2 regions of the Pseudomonas sp. EL_65y_Pfl2_R95 genome follow, and region 1 is predicted to be linked to the other one. Evidence: predicted binding sites of a transcription regulator. Region 1 holds the regulator's gene; the other holds the start of a gene.

Region 1 (7,736 bases):
TCAAGTGTTGCATAAGCATGCCCATGAGCTGCTGGGCCACGAAGAAGTCCAGCAGCTTATGCAGTTGTTGGCGAAAAGCTCGCCAAAGCTGGCTGAAGAGCTGGTGCCGGGGCTGGTGTCGCTGTCGACTCTGCTCAAGGTCTTGCAAGCGCTGCTGCAGGAGCAAGTACCGGTGCGCGATATCCGCACTATCGCCGAAGCCATCGCTAACGTGGCACCAAAGAGTCAAGATCCCGCCGCTATGGTTGCTGCGGTGCGAGTGTCGTTATCCCGCGCAATCGTGCAAAGCATCGTGGGACTAGAGCCCGAGCTGCCTGTGATCACCTTGGAGCCAAGGTTGGAACAGATATTGCTAAATAGCGTACAGAAGGCCGGGCAAGGTTCAGAAGAAGGCATCCTTCTTGAACCCGGTATGGCTGAAAAGCTGCAACGTTCATTGATTGACGCAGCGCAGCGCCAGGAAATGCTTGGCAAGCCAGTGATCCTGCTGGTGGCGGGGCCGGTCCGGGCGATGCTGTCGCGGTTTGCACGAATGGCGGTCGCCAATGCCTATGTGTTGGCGTACCAGGAAATACCGGATAACAAGCAAGTCACCATCGTTGCGACGGTGGGTCAGAATTAAGTGGGGCCAATCGCACAGATGAAGTCCGGCCACCACAACACCGAGGTCACAGGTATGCAGGTTAAACGTTTTTTTGCTGCCGATATGCGTCAGGCCATGAAGCTGGTTCGTGAAGAGCTGGGTGCTGATGCGTCGATCATCGGAAATCGCCGTGTGGCCGGCGGTGTTGAGCTGACCGCCGCATTGGATTACCAAGTGCCTGCGGCCCCGGTGCGCCAGCCGAATCCCGCATTGGAAAGCGAGCTGCGTAATACCCAGTCAAAAATCGCTGCAGCCCATGCCGAGCTGAGCTTGCGCATTGAGCCAGAGGTGGCAAAAGACCTGCAGTTATTTGCAGAGCTGGCCGAGCAGCGGCCTGAAAGCCCGTTGGACGTCGCGGTTCGGGCCTCAACCCACGCTGCAGCCGCCGCAGTTGAGCAAAGCACTATCGATGCCATGCGTTCTGAGCTCTCGGGGCTGCGTGAGTTGATTGAAGTTCAACTCGGTTCGATCGCCTGGGGGCAAATGCAAACCCGTCGCCCGCAGCAAGCTAACTTGTGGCGGCGCCTGCAGCGCATGGGCCTGCCGGCCGATGTGGCCCGTCCGTTGCTGGAGCGTGTCAGCGAAATTGCCGAGCCGCGTCAAGCCTGGCGCATGTTGTTGGCACACTTGGCGCACTCGATTCAGGTGCCCAAGCAAGAGCCGCTTGAAGAGGGCGGTGTAATCGCTTTGGTGGGTCCTGCTGGCATGGGCAAGACCACCACTATTGCCAAGCTCGCCGCCCGTTACGTACTCAAGTATGGCGCACAGAATGTCGCGCTGGTGAGCCTGGACAGCTACCGCATTGGTGCCCAGGAGCAACTGAAAACCCTGGGTCGCATTCTGAATGTGCCGGTGACCCTTGTTGATCCAAGCCAGTCGCTGACGCAGGTCATTACGCCATTGATGCGCAAACGGGTGGTTTTAATTGATACTGCAGGCCTGCCCGCCAATGATCCGGCACTGCGTATGCAGCTGGAAGCTCTGGCGAGTCGCTCGATTAATGCGAAAAATTACCTGGTTATGGCCGCAACCAGTCAAAATCAGGTACTCAAATCGGCTTACCATAGTTACAAGCGCTGTGGGCTTATGGGCTGTATTCTGACTAAACTGGACGAAGCCGCGAGTATGGGTGAAGTTTTGGGCTTGGCGATCAGTCAACGTTTGCCAGTGGCTTATGTGACCGATGGCCCGCGTATTCCAGATGATTTGCAATTGCCGCGAAGCCACCAGTTGGTGAGTCGCGCGGTAGGCCTTCAAGCGCAGGAAGAGCCAAGTGAAGACACCATGGCTGAAGTCTTTGCCGGCTTTTACCAGCAACCGGCTAAGCGGGCTAGTTGATGCAATACCCGATGATTTTTAGCACAGCCTGTTTACGAACGGCGTGTGTTCATTTTAGTCGGAGCACAATGGATAATGTGCTCCTGACCCGCGTGAGCAAGGAGCGTAATTAAATGGCTGTTCACCCAGTTCAAGTAATCGCTGTCACTGGCGGTAAAGGCGGGGTTGGCAAAACCAACGTGTCAGTCAATTTGGCCATGGCTTTGGCTGAAGAGGGACGGCGCGTGATGTTGATGGATGCCGACTTGGGTCTGGCAAACATCGACGTGCTCCTCGGACTTACCCCTAAGCGTACGCTGGCGGACGTCATCAGTGGCGAATGCGATATGCGTGACGTTGTGATTCAGGGGCCTTGCGGTATCCGTATTGTGCCAGCTGCTTCCGGCACCCAAAGCATGGTGCAACTAACTCCGATGCAGCACGCTGGATTGATTCAGGCGTTCAGCGACATCAGTGAAAACATTGATGTGCTGATTGTTGACACCGCAGCCGGCATCGGCGATTCGGTGGTCAGCTTTGTGCGCGCGGCGCAGGAAGTATTGGTGGTGGTTTGTGATGAGCCCACCTCAATCACTGATGCCTATGCATTAATAAAGCTGTTAAATCGCGACTACGGCATGAATCGTTTTCGGGTGTTGGCCAACATGGCGCATACCCCGCAAGAGGGTCGAAACCTGTTTGCTAAGCTAAGCAAGGTAACGGATCGTTTTCTTGATGTTGCGCTGCAATATGTTGGCACCGTGCCTTATGACGAGTCGGTGCGCAAAGCGGTACAGAAACAGCGTGCAGTTTTTGAAGCATTTCCACGTTCAAAAAGCTCCGTGGCGTTTCGAGCAATTGCCCAGAAGGTCTGCACATGGCCTTTACCCGCCAATCCGCGCGGGCATCTGGAGTTTTTTGTCGAGCGTCTGGTGCAACAACCTGCTACTGACACGCCGGCATGACAGCGGCGTCTGGACTTCGAATGTATAGCAAAGCGCAAGGTAAAGACTTGCAACATCAGCTGATCGAGCGTTATGCGCCACTGGTTAAGCGAATTGCCTATCATCTTTTGGCGCGCTTGCCAGCGAATGTTCAGGTCGATGATTTGATTCAGGCGGGCATGATTGGCTTGCTCGAAGCTTCAAAGAAATACGACGGCGCCAAAGGTGCCAGTTTTGAGACCTTTGCCGGCATTCGCATCCGCGGCTCAATGCTCGACGAGGTGCGAAAGGGCGATTGGGCGCCGCGTTCTGTGCATCGCAATAGCCGCATGGTCAGTGATGCAATTCGATTAATTGAAGCAAAAACCGGTCGTGACGCTAAAGATCACGAAGTTGCGGCCGAACTCCAATTGAGTCTCGAAGATTACTACGGCATTCTTGGCGACACTTTAGGTAGCCGCTTATTCAGTTTTGACGACCTGCTTGAGGACGGTGAAAGCGGCGGCTTGCAGGAAGATGCCAGTCACAGTCAATCCGGGCCTTCACGGGAATTTGAGGAAGAGCGCTTTCAGGCAGCCCTTGCTGATGCAATTGGTAACCTGCCGGAACGTGAGCAGTTGGTCATTTCGTTGTACTACGACGAAGAGCTCAACCTCAAGGAAATCGGCGAAGTGCTGGGGGTAAGTGAGTCTCGGGTTAGCCAGTTGCATAGCCAATGCGCCGCACGTTTGCGTGCGCGTCTAGGTGAATGGCGAGCTAAATAAAATTGTAATCAGATACTGAAAAACCTTGTATAGCAAGGCGCAAGCAGTGCGCGCCGAGCTTACGATTAGGGGTGCATTCAGGATGCTGGGTGCACTGGGGAATGTACGGAGGTCGACTTGGACAAGAACATGAAAATCCTCATCGTTGATGACTTTTCAACGATGCGCCGCATTATTAAAAACCTCCTGCGTGACCTGGGGTTTACGAACACCGCTGAAGCCGATGACGGCACAACCGCATTGCCGATGCTGCAAAGCGGCAGCTTCGATTTTCTGGTGACCGACTGGAACATGCCGGGCATGACCGGTATTGAACTGTTGCGCGCCGTGCGTGCAGATGATCGTCTGAAACAACTGCCGGTACTGATGGTGACTGCCGAAGCCAAACGTGACCAGATCATCGAGGCTGCTCAAGCCGGGGTGAATGGTTACGTGGTGAAGCCATTCACTGCTCAGGTGCTCAAAGAAAAAATCGAGAAGATATTTGAGCGTGTAAACGGCTGATGTCTGCGCTGAGGTTGTTATGGAACACGATGATTCGCAAGTGGGTGACTTTGAGTCGACCCTGAAAAGTAATGCCCACCAGTTGCTTGAAAGCCTTGAGCGCGGCAATTTCAGTGAGGCGGTCCAAGTCATCAATGAGCTTAACAAAGTGCGCGACCGTGGCCTTTACCACGAAGTCGGCAAGCTGACGCGCGAGTTGCACAGTGCGATCGTCAACTTCCAGCTGGACCCGCGCCTGCCTTATGCCACTGAAGCCTCGCAAATTACTGACGCCACCGAACGTCTCAATTATGTGGTGACCATGACCGAAGATGCGGCCAACCGGACCATGGATCTGGTTGAGCAAAGTGCACCTCTGGTTAACGATATCCGCACTGACGCACAAAGTTTGAAGGCCGACTGGGGGCGCTTTATGCGCCGTGAGATGGGCGCTGAAGACTTCCGTGAATTGGCCAAGCGGGTTGAGTTGTTCTTGGCTAACAGCGAGCGCGACAGTGGCAAGTTATCCGGACACCTGAACGATATTTTGTTGGCTCAGGATTACCAGGATTTAACCGGTCAGGTGATCAAGCGTGTGACTCAACTGGTAACTGAAGTTGAGAGCAACCTGCTCAAATTGATGCTGATGGCGACTCAGGTTGACCGCTATGCCGGCATTGAGCATGACCCGGAAACGTTGCGTGCAGAAAAACAACAAGAAAAAAATCCATCTCAGGGTGAAGGTCCGCAGATTCATGCCGATAAGCTTGATGACGTCGCATCTAGTCAAGATGACGTCGACGATCTGTTGTCCAGTCTGGGATTTTAGGAGCACGTCCATATGAGCTTCGGCGCCGATGAAGAAATTCTCCAGGACTTCCTGGTAGAGGCCGGCGAGATACTCGAACAGTTGTCCGAGCAGTTGGTTGAGCTGGAAAGCCGCCCGGATGACATGAATCTGCTCAATGCGATTTTTCGGGGATTTCACACAGTAAAAGGCGGTGCCGGGTTTCTCCAGCTTAATGAGCTGGTGGAGTGCTGCCACATTGCTGAAAACGTCTTCGATATATTACGTAAGGGTGAGCGCCGGGTAGATTCGGAGCTGATGGACGTTGTCCTCGAAGCGCTTGACGCGGTTAACGGCATGTTCAACGACGTGCGTGAAGGTGCCACGCCAACGGCTGCGACGCCTGAGCTGCTGGCGGCCTTGGCCCAACTCGCCGAGCCTACACCAGCGGCCCAAGACTCTGGCGCTGCGGTTCCGGTGGAGACTGTATCCGCTGCGGCCGTGGCCACTGCAGAAACGGCCCCTGACGATATTACTGACAGTGAATTTGAGCAGTTGCTCGATGCACTCGATGGAACCCCTCCGCAGGTTGATGCACCTGCTGCCAGTGATGAGATCACTGATGATGAGTTTGAGTCGTTGCTCGACCAGTTACACGGCAAAGGTCAGTTTGCCGGTGAGCAGACGTCGGCTGCCCAAGAGTCTGCCGCAGGGGTGCCTGCCACAGGTTCGCCTGCCGCAACTCACAGCAGTGATGAAATTAGCGATGACGAATTTGAAGCCTTGCTCGATCAGTTGCATGGCAAAGGCCAGTTTGTAGCTCCTGAGGTCGTTGCACCTGCCGCCGCTGTTGAGGCTGTCGCAAGCGCTCCGGCGCCCACTGCGGGCGGCGATGACATCAGCGACGATGAGTTCGAAGCTCTGCTCGATGAGCTGCACGGTAAAGGCAAATTTGCCGAATCTGCGGTCAAGCCTGCCGTTGAGCCAGTAGCGCAGCCGGTCAAAGCCAGTGCGCCCCTGGTAAAGGCTACACCGGCGAAAGCCCCTGCACCTGCCCCTGTGGCTGAAAAAGCGGCTCAAGCCAGCGAGGCGGAAACTACGGTTCGGGTTGATACGGCGCGGCTTGACGAGATCATGAATATGGTCGGTGAGCTGGTTCTGGTGCGTAACCGTCTGGTTCGCCTGGGTGCAAGCAGCAACGATGAAGCCATGGGCAAGGCGGTTTCCAATCTGGATGTGGTCACTGCAGATTTGCAAACCGCGGTGATGAAGACCCGCATGCAGCCAATCAAGAAAGTATTTGGCCGCTTCCCGCGCTTGGTTCGTGATCTGGCGCGTAACCTGAAAAAAGAGATCAGCCTGGAACTGGTCGGTGAAGAAACCGATCTGGATAAAAACCTGGTTGAGGCGCTGGCTGATCCATTGGTGCACTTGGTGCGCAATGCGGTTGACCACGGCATTGAATCTCCTGAAGAGCGTGAGGCTGCGGGCAAGTCGCGTGGCGGTAAGGTGGTGTTGTCGGCCGAGCAAGAAGGTGATCATATTTTGCTGATGATCACTGACGACGGCAAAGGTATGGATGCCGACGTGCTGCGGGCCAAAGCGGTAGAGAAGGGTTTGTTGGAGAAAGACGCCGCCGATCGCCTGAATGAATTTGAATGCTACAACCTGATTTTTGCCCCGGGTTTCTCGACCAAAACCGAGATATCCGATGTGTCCGGCCGTGGCGTTGGCATGGACGTGGTGAAGACCAAGATATCTCAGCTCAATGGCACGGTTAACGTGTTCTCGGTCAAAGGCCAGGGCTCGAAGATCGTCATTAAAGTGCCGCTGACGCTGGCGATTATGCCGACCTTGATGGTCATGCTGGCGGATCAGGCTTTTGCATTCCCCTTGGTTAACGTCAACGAGATTTTTCACCTCGATTTGTCGCGAACCAACGTGGTGGATGGTCAGGAAGTGGTAGTGGTGCGTGAGAAGGCCTTGCCATTGTTCTACCTCAAGCGCTGGTTGGTGAAAGGCGCCGCCCATGAAGAGCAGCATGAAGGCCATGTGGTGATTCTCACGGTTGGCAGTCAGCGTATTGGCTTTGTGGTTGATCAGTTGGTGGGTCAGGAAGAAGTGGTGATCAAACCGCTCGGCAAGATGTTGCAAGGCACGCCTGGCATGTCGGGTGCGACCATCACCGGGGACGGGCGTATTGCACTGATTCTCGATGTGCCGAGCATGCTCAAACACTACGCACGCCGCATGTGACTGTCGCCTGCGCAGCGTTCACGCTGCGCAGTAAAGGAGCTCTAATGGCTGTAAAAGTATTGGTAGTGGATGATTCCGGCTTCTTTCGCCGTCGAGTCTCTGAAATCCTGTCCTCTGACCCGAATATTCAGGTCATCGGCACGGCAACCAATGGCCGCGAGGCGATCGATCAGGCGCAAAGTCTCAAGCCAGATGTGATCACCATGGATTACGAGATGCCGATGATGGATGGCATCACGGCCGTGCGTAACATCATGCAGCGCTGCCCAACCCCGGTTCTGATGTTTTCTTCGCTGACGCATGAAGGCGCGCGGGTTACCCTGGATGCGCTGGATGCCGGTGCTGTGGATTTTCTGCCGAAGAATTTCGAGGACATTTCGCGCAACCCGGACAAGGTCCGCCAGTTGCTCTGCGAGAAAGTCCACAACATCGCCCGCAGTAACAGGCGCAACCTCAGTTCGATGACGCCTGCCGCAGCCCCGGCAAGCACAGCGCCTACAGCTGCAAGCGTGTTACCCAGGCGAGCCACTACGCCGTTAACC
Region 2 (7,736 bases), 1.0 Mb from region 1:
CTGACTACCCTGCCAGAAGACGACTATTAAGCTGCTCGCACTCGATGGGCAACGTCAGGTTGTCCACTGGAACGCATCAACGATGCATCCGTGGCAGCGGGCTGTCGCGATCAACAAAGGTGGATCGCGACAGCCGCATTGACGCTAAGACCACGCCAGCGTTCGCCGAGTTAAGGCTCGGGCTGATCGAGCTTCAACGCGCCGTCTTCGAAGATATTCAAACGCTGCTTGATTTCATCAGCAGGCAGAATATCCTGCGGGGCAATAGCTGCACCTTTAGCGTCCGGTTTGTCTGCAGCCTCGGTGGCCGGCGCGTCTCCGGCACCTTGAGCACCGTCAATTGCGCGCTGGGCCTTCTTGGTCAGTACAACAATATCGATCCGCCGGTTAACCGGATTTAACGGGTTTTCGCGATCAAACAGTGCGGAGGATGCGTAACCTACAACCCTCGCCACTTTATCGGTGTCATAACCGCCCTCTACCAATACGCGCCGTGCCGCGTTTGCGCGGTTGGCAGACAGCTCCCAGTTACCAAAGCCGCCACTGCCAGCAAAGGGTTTGGCATCGGTATGGCCGCTGATACTGATCTTGTTCGGCACTGCATTAATGGTATCGGTCAGCGCCAGCAAGATATCTTCGAAGTAGGGCTGCAGGCGTGCACTGCCGATGTCAAACATGGGGCGATTTTCGGCATCCATAATCTGAATACGCAAGCCAGCCTGAGTAATTTCAAACAGAATCTGATCCTTGAAATTACGCAGTTGTGGATCTTCGTTGACTTTGGTTTGCAGCTCTTGCAGCAACAACTCCAAGCGCTCACGCTCCATCTGTTCGGCAATGCTCTCGGCCTTTTGCGGATCAACCGGGGCCGCGTCAGATGATGCATCAGGCTGCACATCAGTGGCGCTCTGCGACGCATCCGGCTTCATCTCGGGGTTCAAGGTGCGATCAGGTGAAGGGGTTGGCGAGCCGCCGAGATCAATCACATAGGGGCTGGCACTTTCAGTAAAGCCAATAGGGTCCTGAAAGTAACCGGAGATCAGTTTTTTCTGTTCGGGGGTGGCCGACGACATCAGCCACATCACCATAAAGAATGCCATCATCGCGATTGCGAAGTCGGCGAAGGCAATTTTCCACGCGCCGCCATGGGCGCCACCCGCGACTTTCTTGACGCGCTTTACGATGATTGGCTGATTGTTCTCCATGGTTCAGCCTTTAGTTTCCACGCATAGCCTGTTCAAGCTCGCTAAAGCTTGGGCGGTGCGCCGGGTACAAGACTTTACGCGCGAACTCGACAGCAAGCGATGGCGGCATGCCGGACGCAGAAGCAACCAAACCCGCCTTTATCGACTCGTAGACATTGACCTCTTCTTTGGCATCATGCTCCAGGGAGCTGGCCAGCGGACCAAAAAAGCCATAAGAGGCCAAAATCCCCATAAAGGTACCGGCCAGAGCCGTCCCGACCTTTTCACCGATTTCGGCGTTATTCGCCTCGGCCAGCACCGACATGGTTATCACAATACCCAATACGGCGGCCACAATACCCATTGCTGGCAGGCCATCGGCGATCTTGGCAACCGCATGCCCAGGGTGATCAAGCTCTTCTTTGAGGCTGGCGATCTCCATGTCGAACAAGCCCTCAAGCTCGTGCGGCGCCATATTGCCGGACGACATGATCCGCAGATAATCACAGATGAACGCGGTCATCCGCTCGTCCTTGAGGATCGCCGGGTACTTGCTGAATATGGGGCTCGCCGCCGGATTCTCGACATCAGCCTCAATGGCCATCATGCCTTCACGCCGACTTTTGTTAAGGATTTCGTAGATCAGTTGCAGCACATCCAGATAGTAGGAGTGCTTGAAGCGCGAACTGAACATCTTCAGCGACTTCTTGAATACGTGCATAAAGGTGCTACCAGGGTTTGCCTGGAGAAATGCCCCCAATGCCGCGCCCCCGATAATGAGCACCTCAAACGGGTGCACCAATGCCATTACATGGCCGCCAGACAGGATGAAACCACCCAATACGCTGGCGAACACCACTATGATGCCGATGATTTTTGCCATAATTTAAAAACTTACGCGCCTGAAATAAGGAATAGTTGAAACAACCCTTCTCTATATCGGAAGGTTTGGGCGAGACTATAGTCAGTTAATAATAAAAGCCAGTTTGGCCCACCCAATGTCAAATCAAATTGCTAAACCTCGCACTCTTAAAGCATGGCTGGAGCTATTAGATAACCAGTTGATGCCGGTGCAGATAGAAAGCCGACAGAAAGTTCTGGCCGCACTGACGGACAGTCGGCGCTCTTTGCGCGAGATAGCGGAACTGATTCAAACTAGCCCAGCCTTGGCGATCAGTGTGCTGCGCGAGGCCAATGCATCACAGAACACCCTCGGCGAACCGGCCGAAAGCCTCGAGAACGCGCTTAACCGGCTGGGTCTGCAACGCACCCAGACCTTACTTGAGCGCTTACCCGCGTTAAATCGCGAGGAAATACCCTTGGCATTACGCCAAATCCAGCTGATCAGCCAACACGCCTCGCAGCAAGCCAGTGGTTTATTCTCCAGTCGTTTAGCGCGACTGTGGCAGGAAATCCATTGGGGCAGCATGCTGTTTCTCGCCCCGGTGTGGGCGCTGGTGGCTGCTTACCCTGACTTGCTAAGTACCTGGGAGCAACGTGTTCTGGTCAAAGCCGAGCCTGCGCAAAAGGTCGAGATCGACATGCTCGGCGTACCCTTGCTGCAACTTTGTCTGGCCGTTGCCGAACGCTGGAAACTGCCCGAGTGGATTTGCCACAGCTACCGGTTGCTGCTCAATGACCGACGATTTCTTGCAAAAACCCTATTGATTGCCCGCGACAATGAACACCCACTGCATCAGCAACAATGCCTGGACGCCGATCCAGAGCTGCAGCGCTGGCTCAGCCAACCGGCCAATTGCATCCTGCTGGCCAATGGTTTGGCGCTGTCTGCGCACCATGCGTGGGATGGTCCGCACAGCTTGCGCTGGCAGCAACTCACCGGGCTTTACCTGCAATTGCCGGTTGCCGATTTACAGCAATCAATCCATCAGCAAGCCGCTATCAGTGCTCGCAAACTGGTCACCACTGACCTTTGGCATCCTGCTCAAGCACTGCTTTGGCCCTGGCATACCAGCCACTTGGTAGCGACTGAGCCCAGCAAAACTGTTAGCAAAGCAGACGTGCAAGACTGGCGCCAGCTGTGCCAACAACTTCTTAGCGAGCCCAGCGCATTCAATAATGTCCTGCAATTAACTGCCTGCGCCAGCCGCGCCTTGCAAGCAGGGGGTATGCAGCGCGTCCTTTTGCTGCTGGCTGATCGCACGCAAAGCAAGCTGGTAGCGCAGCAAGGCATTGGCCTTGATTCATCGGCCAATGGGCTGAGTATTGACCCGCAACAAAGTCAGGTTATCCGCACGCTGTTGAGCAAACCCGGACAACTGCGTTTAACCCCGGAAAATATTGCCCAATTTTCGGCGCGTTTGCCCGGTGCCCTAAAGGCGCTATTCCCCAGCGAACACGTAATGCTCAGGTCATTGGGCAGCAATGGCCGGGTGGCGATGATTGCGATCTGCGATTGCAACGGGGCGGAGCTGGATGAAAACCGCCTGCAAATCTTCGCCAAAACCGGCCAGTGCATTGAGCGCGCACTCAACAGCTTTGCCAATCGCGGGCGCTAAGAGCGCCTCCGGCTCACCCATAAGCCGCTCAGACATGGTTCAGCGAACCCATTCACCCGCCGTAACGTCTCGCACAGTAGTGTTGTTCGAAGATTCACCCTCCTTTCCGCTACAATGCTGGCGATATACTCATTTTTCTGAGGTCCGGCATGTCCGCCTTCGCTGAACTCCCTCTGGTTATTGAACCTGCTGAACTGGCCAGTCGTCTTGGCGCACCCAACCTTATACTGGTCGACCTCACCAGCGCCGGGCGCTATGCATCCGGGCACATCCCCGGCGCCTACTTCATTGACCCAAAGCGTACGCAGCTGGGCCGTCCTCCCGCCCCCGGCCTGCTACCTGCAATTGAAGATCTTGAGCAGGTATTTACTGAACTGGGGCACAACCCCGATGCAGTTTATGTGGTGTATGACGACGAAGGCGGCGGTTGGGCCGGTCGCTTCATCTGGCTGCTGGATGTTATCGGCCACAGTAATTATCACTACCTGGATGGCGGCCTGCTCGCCTGGCTCGACGAAGACCGGGAAGTCAGCACCGAGCAGCCCACTCTGCACAACCAAGCAGTCAGACTGACCTTGGATGACGGCCCAACCGCCAGTCGTGAATACCTGCAAAGCCGCCTTGGCGCTAACGATCTGGCAATCTGGGATGCTCGCGCCCCCGGCGAGTACAGTGGCGACAAAGTACTTGCCGCAAAAGGTGGCCACATTCCCGGGGCCATCAACTTTGAATGGACAGCCGGCATGGACCCAACTCGCTCGTTGCGCATCCGTCGGGACATGGCAGAGGTGCTGCAAACGCTGGGTATCACTCCGGACAAAGAAATCATCACCCATTGCCAGACACATCACCGCTCGGGCTTTACCTATCTGGCGGCAAAAGCCCTTGGCTATCCAAAGGTTAAAGCCTACGCCGGCTCTTGGGGTGAATGGGGCAACCACCCCGATACCCCGGTAGAATAACCACCACAAACGCATCAGTAAGTGCTTTGCCTGCGCTATCGCAGGCAGTGCGCTATCCAAGAAGGTCTTAAGGAATCGCAATGAAACAACGCCTGTTCATCATCAGCCAATATCTGCTACCGCACCATTTGTTGTCGCGTTTGATTGGTTGCGCAGCTGAGTGCCGCTCGGCATGGTTCAAAAACCGCCTGATCAATTGGTTTATCACACAATATGGCGTGAATATGACTGAGGCAAAGGTCGAAGACCCAACTGCTTTCGAGCATTTCAATGCCTTTTTCACCCGCGCCCTCAAAGACGACGCCCGCCCACTCGACACCCGTGCTGATGCAGTACTCTGCCCCGCAGATGGCGCCATTAGCCAACTGGGCAAAATCGAGCATGGTCGGATATTCCAGGCCAAAGGTCACAGTTTCAGCGTGGTCGAATTGCTCGGCGGTGATACGCAACTGGCCAGCCCTTTTATGGGTGGCGAATTTGCGACCGTTTACCTGTCGCCTAAGGACTATCACCGCGTTCACATGCCGCTGGCAGGCACACTGAAACAGATGGTTTACGTACCAGGCCGCCTGTTTTCGGTTAATCAAACCACAGCAGAGAATGTGCCTGAGCTGTTTGCCCGGAACGAGCGTGTGGTGTGCCTGTTTGATACCGAGCGCGGGCCAATGGCCGTGGTGTTGGTCGGCGCAATGATTGTTGCTTCGGTCGAAACCGTCTGGGCCGGCTTGGTTACACCACCAAAGCGCGAACTGAAAACCTTTAGCTACGATGAAACTGCCCGTGCGCCAATTCATCTGGAAAAAGGCGCCGAGATGGGACGTTTCAAGCTGGGCTCGACAGCGGTTGTACTGTTCGGCCCCGAGCAGGTTAAATGGAGCGAAGCACTAAGCGCTGGAAGCAGTGTACAAATGGGCCAGTTGATGGGCGCCTATGGGCCTGAAACCGCCGCATAAACACTGCGACTCATTGAATAGTGTACAGTTGTGTAACTGCCCGGCTAGGGAATGCCGGGCACCAAGGGCTAAGCCAAGAGTTGTGCTAATAGTGTTGTGACTCAGTCACATACATCTCTTCTTTACCCTGTGTCACGTAAGGATGCTGCTAGAGTTTCTAGTATGACCACTAGAATGTTGGCCCTTTGCTGGCATGGAGTATTCAAGTTTGACTGAGACACAAGCACCTCACCTCTTGCTTCGCGTTTCGACGCCGAAAAACCAGAGCTTGTCGTTCTGTGACTCTACTCCGCGCGACCTTAAACGCTGGATAGCCCAACTTCCAAAGGCCAACATCGGTGAAACGGCTCGCCAGCTTTATCAAGCGCTGGTTGAAATAAACCAACTGTTGACCCCCTCCGAGAACCGCTTACAGCTCTTAGAGCTGCTGCGCCCAGAGGTGCATTACGTCTGTCAGCACTTGGAAAAGCATTTTCTCAATCAAGCCATCGTCTTGGATGAACGCCCGCGCAAAGTGGCCAACCTTTGTCAGGCCCTGCAAAACCATCTTGCTAACGGCTACAAGCTGGTTATCGCGCGGAACGTCATTAAGACCACTAAAGAATCCAAGCAACTGCTGACGATTGCCCTGCAACGGGCAATCCACAGCCTCTGTGGCCCTCTAGTCCGTGCCAGCCAACTTTACTGCCCGGTTCCTGAAGGGCTGTGGCTTGAGTTACATCAGCTGTACCTGATTGCCAAACAACGGCAGGTGAAGAACATTGTTGTGCGCGACCCTCTGGCTCGCCACAGCCAAGGCCTGAGCGTTGAGCAAAACTACATCGTGGCGGCATTGATGGGCTGCTCACGCTGCAATCAAATGCGCCAGAGCGCTATTGGCCGTGTCGCCGAGGCTCTTGAGCAGTGGAGCACCTTGGTCAATATCGAAGATGGCAATGACCCGGAGAGCTTGTTTGCAGTTGCTACCCAAGTTGATGGCCCACCACGTTACACCTCGTTATTCCAGAAAAAAGACCTGCAGGTGGCTATCGGAATCGATACCCATCCACTGATTGATGCGATCAAGGAACACCTGCTATTGCCGCCAGAGTCTGCCGGAAAGTCGCAACTTCTGATTCCCGAAGGGCTAAGTATTGACCTGCTGCAACACCTGAGCGCGGCGTGGGGCGACATTTCCGAACGCACCTTTCAGCGCAGCGATGGCCAAGGCTCGTTGACCCTGTGCATTGGCATGAGTGCCCTGCACTACTTTATCGCCAATAAGCGCACCTTTGCCGACATCCTCAAACTCCCGGAAGAAGTCAACAAGGCCGAATTCAAAGAGAGCCAAGGCAAGCCTGACGTCTGGTCAAATGCCTTTGATGCCCAGAAAAACCCATCCTGGGATCACGGCCTGCCTTTTGAAGAAATTGAGTATCAAAAGCCGCAAAAGCAAGCGAATGAAGCCCAGGTGGCGGTCAATGAAGACGTCGAAAGCCAGGTCTTTCCGACATTCGAGTTGCCCATCATTAATCTGAGCCCAGGTGGTTACTGCCTGACGTGGCCAAGGGAAGTACCCAGCCAACTGCAAGCAGGTGAATTGCTGGGCATTCAGGATGCGCCCGGACAAGCTTGGAGCATCGCAGTGGTCCGCTGGATCCGGCAGGCCCGTGGTGGCGGCACCCAGATGGGGATCGAACTGATTGCCCCTCACGCCCAGCCCTGCGGCCTGCAACTGATTCGTAAAAGTGAACAAAACAGCAGCTACCTGCGCGGGTTATTGCTGCCAGAAATCAGCGCCATTTCACGCCCCGCCTCGGTTATTGTTCCGCGCCTGCCCTTTCAGGAAGGCAATAAAGTGCTGGTCAATATCGCCGGCATCGAACACCGCGCCGTGCTCGGCCAAAAGCACGCTTGCACCGGTAGTTTCAATCAATTCGAGTATCGCCTCAACAGCGTCGCCAGCGATGATGCCGGGAAGCCCGTCACACCAGCGGGAAGCCAGCGTGCAGGTTCCGAGGAAGACTTTGACTCACTCTGGAAGTCGCTGTAGATTCCGTGCAACTTCACTTATTTAGTGTGCTGCCAAGGTCACTGATCCAGTGAGGCATGTTTTCTATTCGCACTCCTTTGCATTGC

The links. Region 1 encodes FliA, which starts transcription of late flagellar genes. Its sites were predicted from a motif close to CTAAAGTTTNNNNNNNNNNNGCCGNTAA; they were not measured.
Region 2: a site for FliA is predicted at 2,121-2,148, ahead of motA (flagellar motor stator protein MotA). Genes of this name have one in related genera too.

Annotation. Positions count from the first base shown of each region.
Region 1 covers NZ_CAXAOV010000001.1:499,255-506,990, reverse strand. Annotated here, with positions in the region: gene flhA (flagellar biosynthesis protein FlhA) at 1-622, shown strand, start outside; gene flhF (flagellar biosynthesis protein FlhF) at 677-1,981, shown strand; gene fleN (flagellar synthesis regulator FleN) at 2,095-2,925, shown strand; gene fliA (RNA polymerase sigma factor FliA) at 2,922-3,668, shown strand; gene AACY09_RS02385 (chemotaxis response regulator CheY) at 3,798-4,172, shown strand; gene AACY09_RS02380 (protein phosphatase CheZ) at 4,192-4,980, shown strand; gene AACY09_RS02375 (chemotaxis protein CheA) at 4,993-7,194, shown strand; gene AACY09_RS02370 (protein-glutamate methylesterase/protein-glutamine glutaminase) at 7,239-7,736, shown strand, end outside.
Region 2 covers NZ_CAXAOV010000001.1:1,503,210-1,510,945, forward strand. Annotated here, with positions in the region: gene rsgA (small ribosomal subunit biogenesis GTPase RsgA) at 1-30, shown strand, start outside; gene motB (flagellar motor protein MotB) at 171-1,205, opposite strand; gene motA (flagellar motor stator protein MotA) at 1,216-2,067, opposite strand; gene AACY09_RS07095 (HDOD domain-containing protein) at 2,183-3,703, shown strand; gene AACY09_RS07100 (rhodanese-like domain-containing protein) at 3,853-4,665, shown strand; gene asd (archaetidylserine decarboxylase) at 4,740-5,618, shown strand; gene AACY09_RS07110 (molecular chaperone) at 5,812-7,650, shown strand.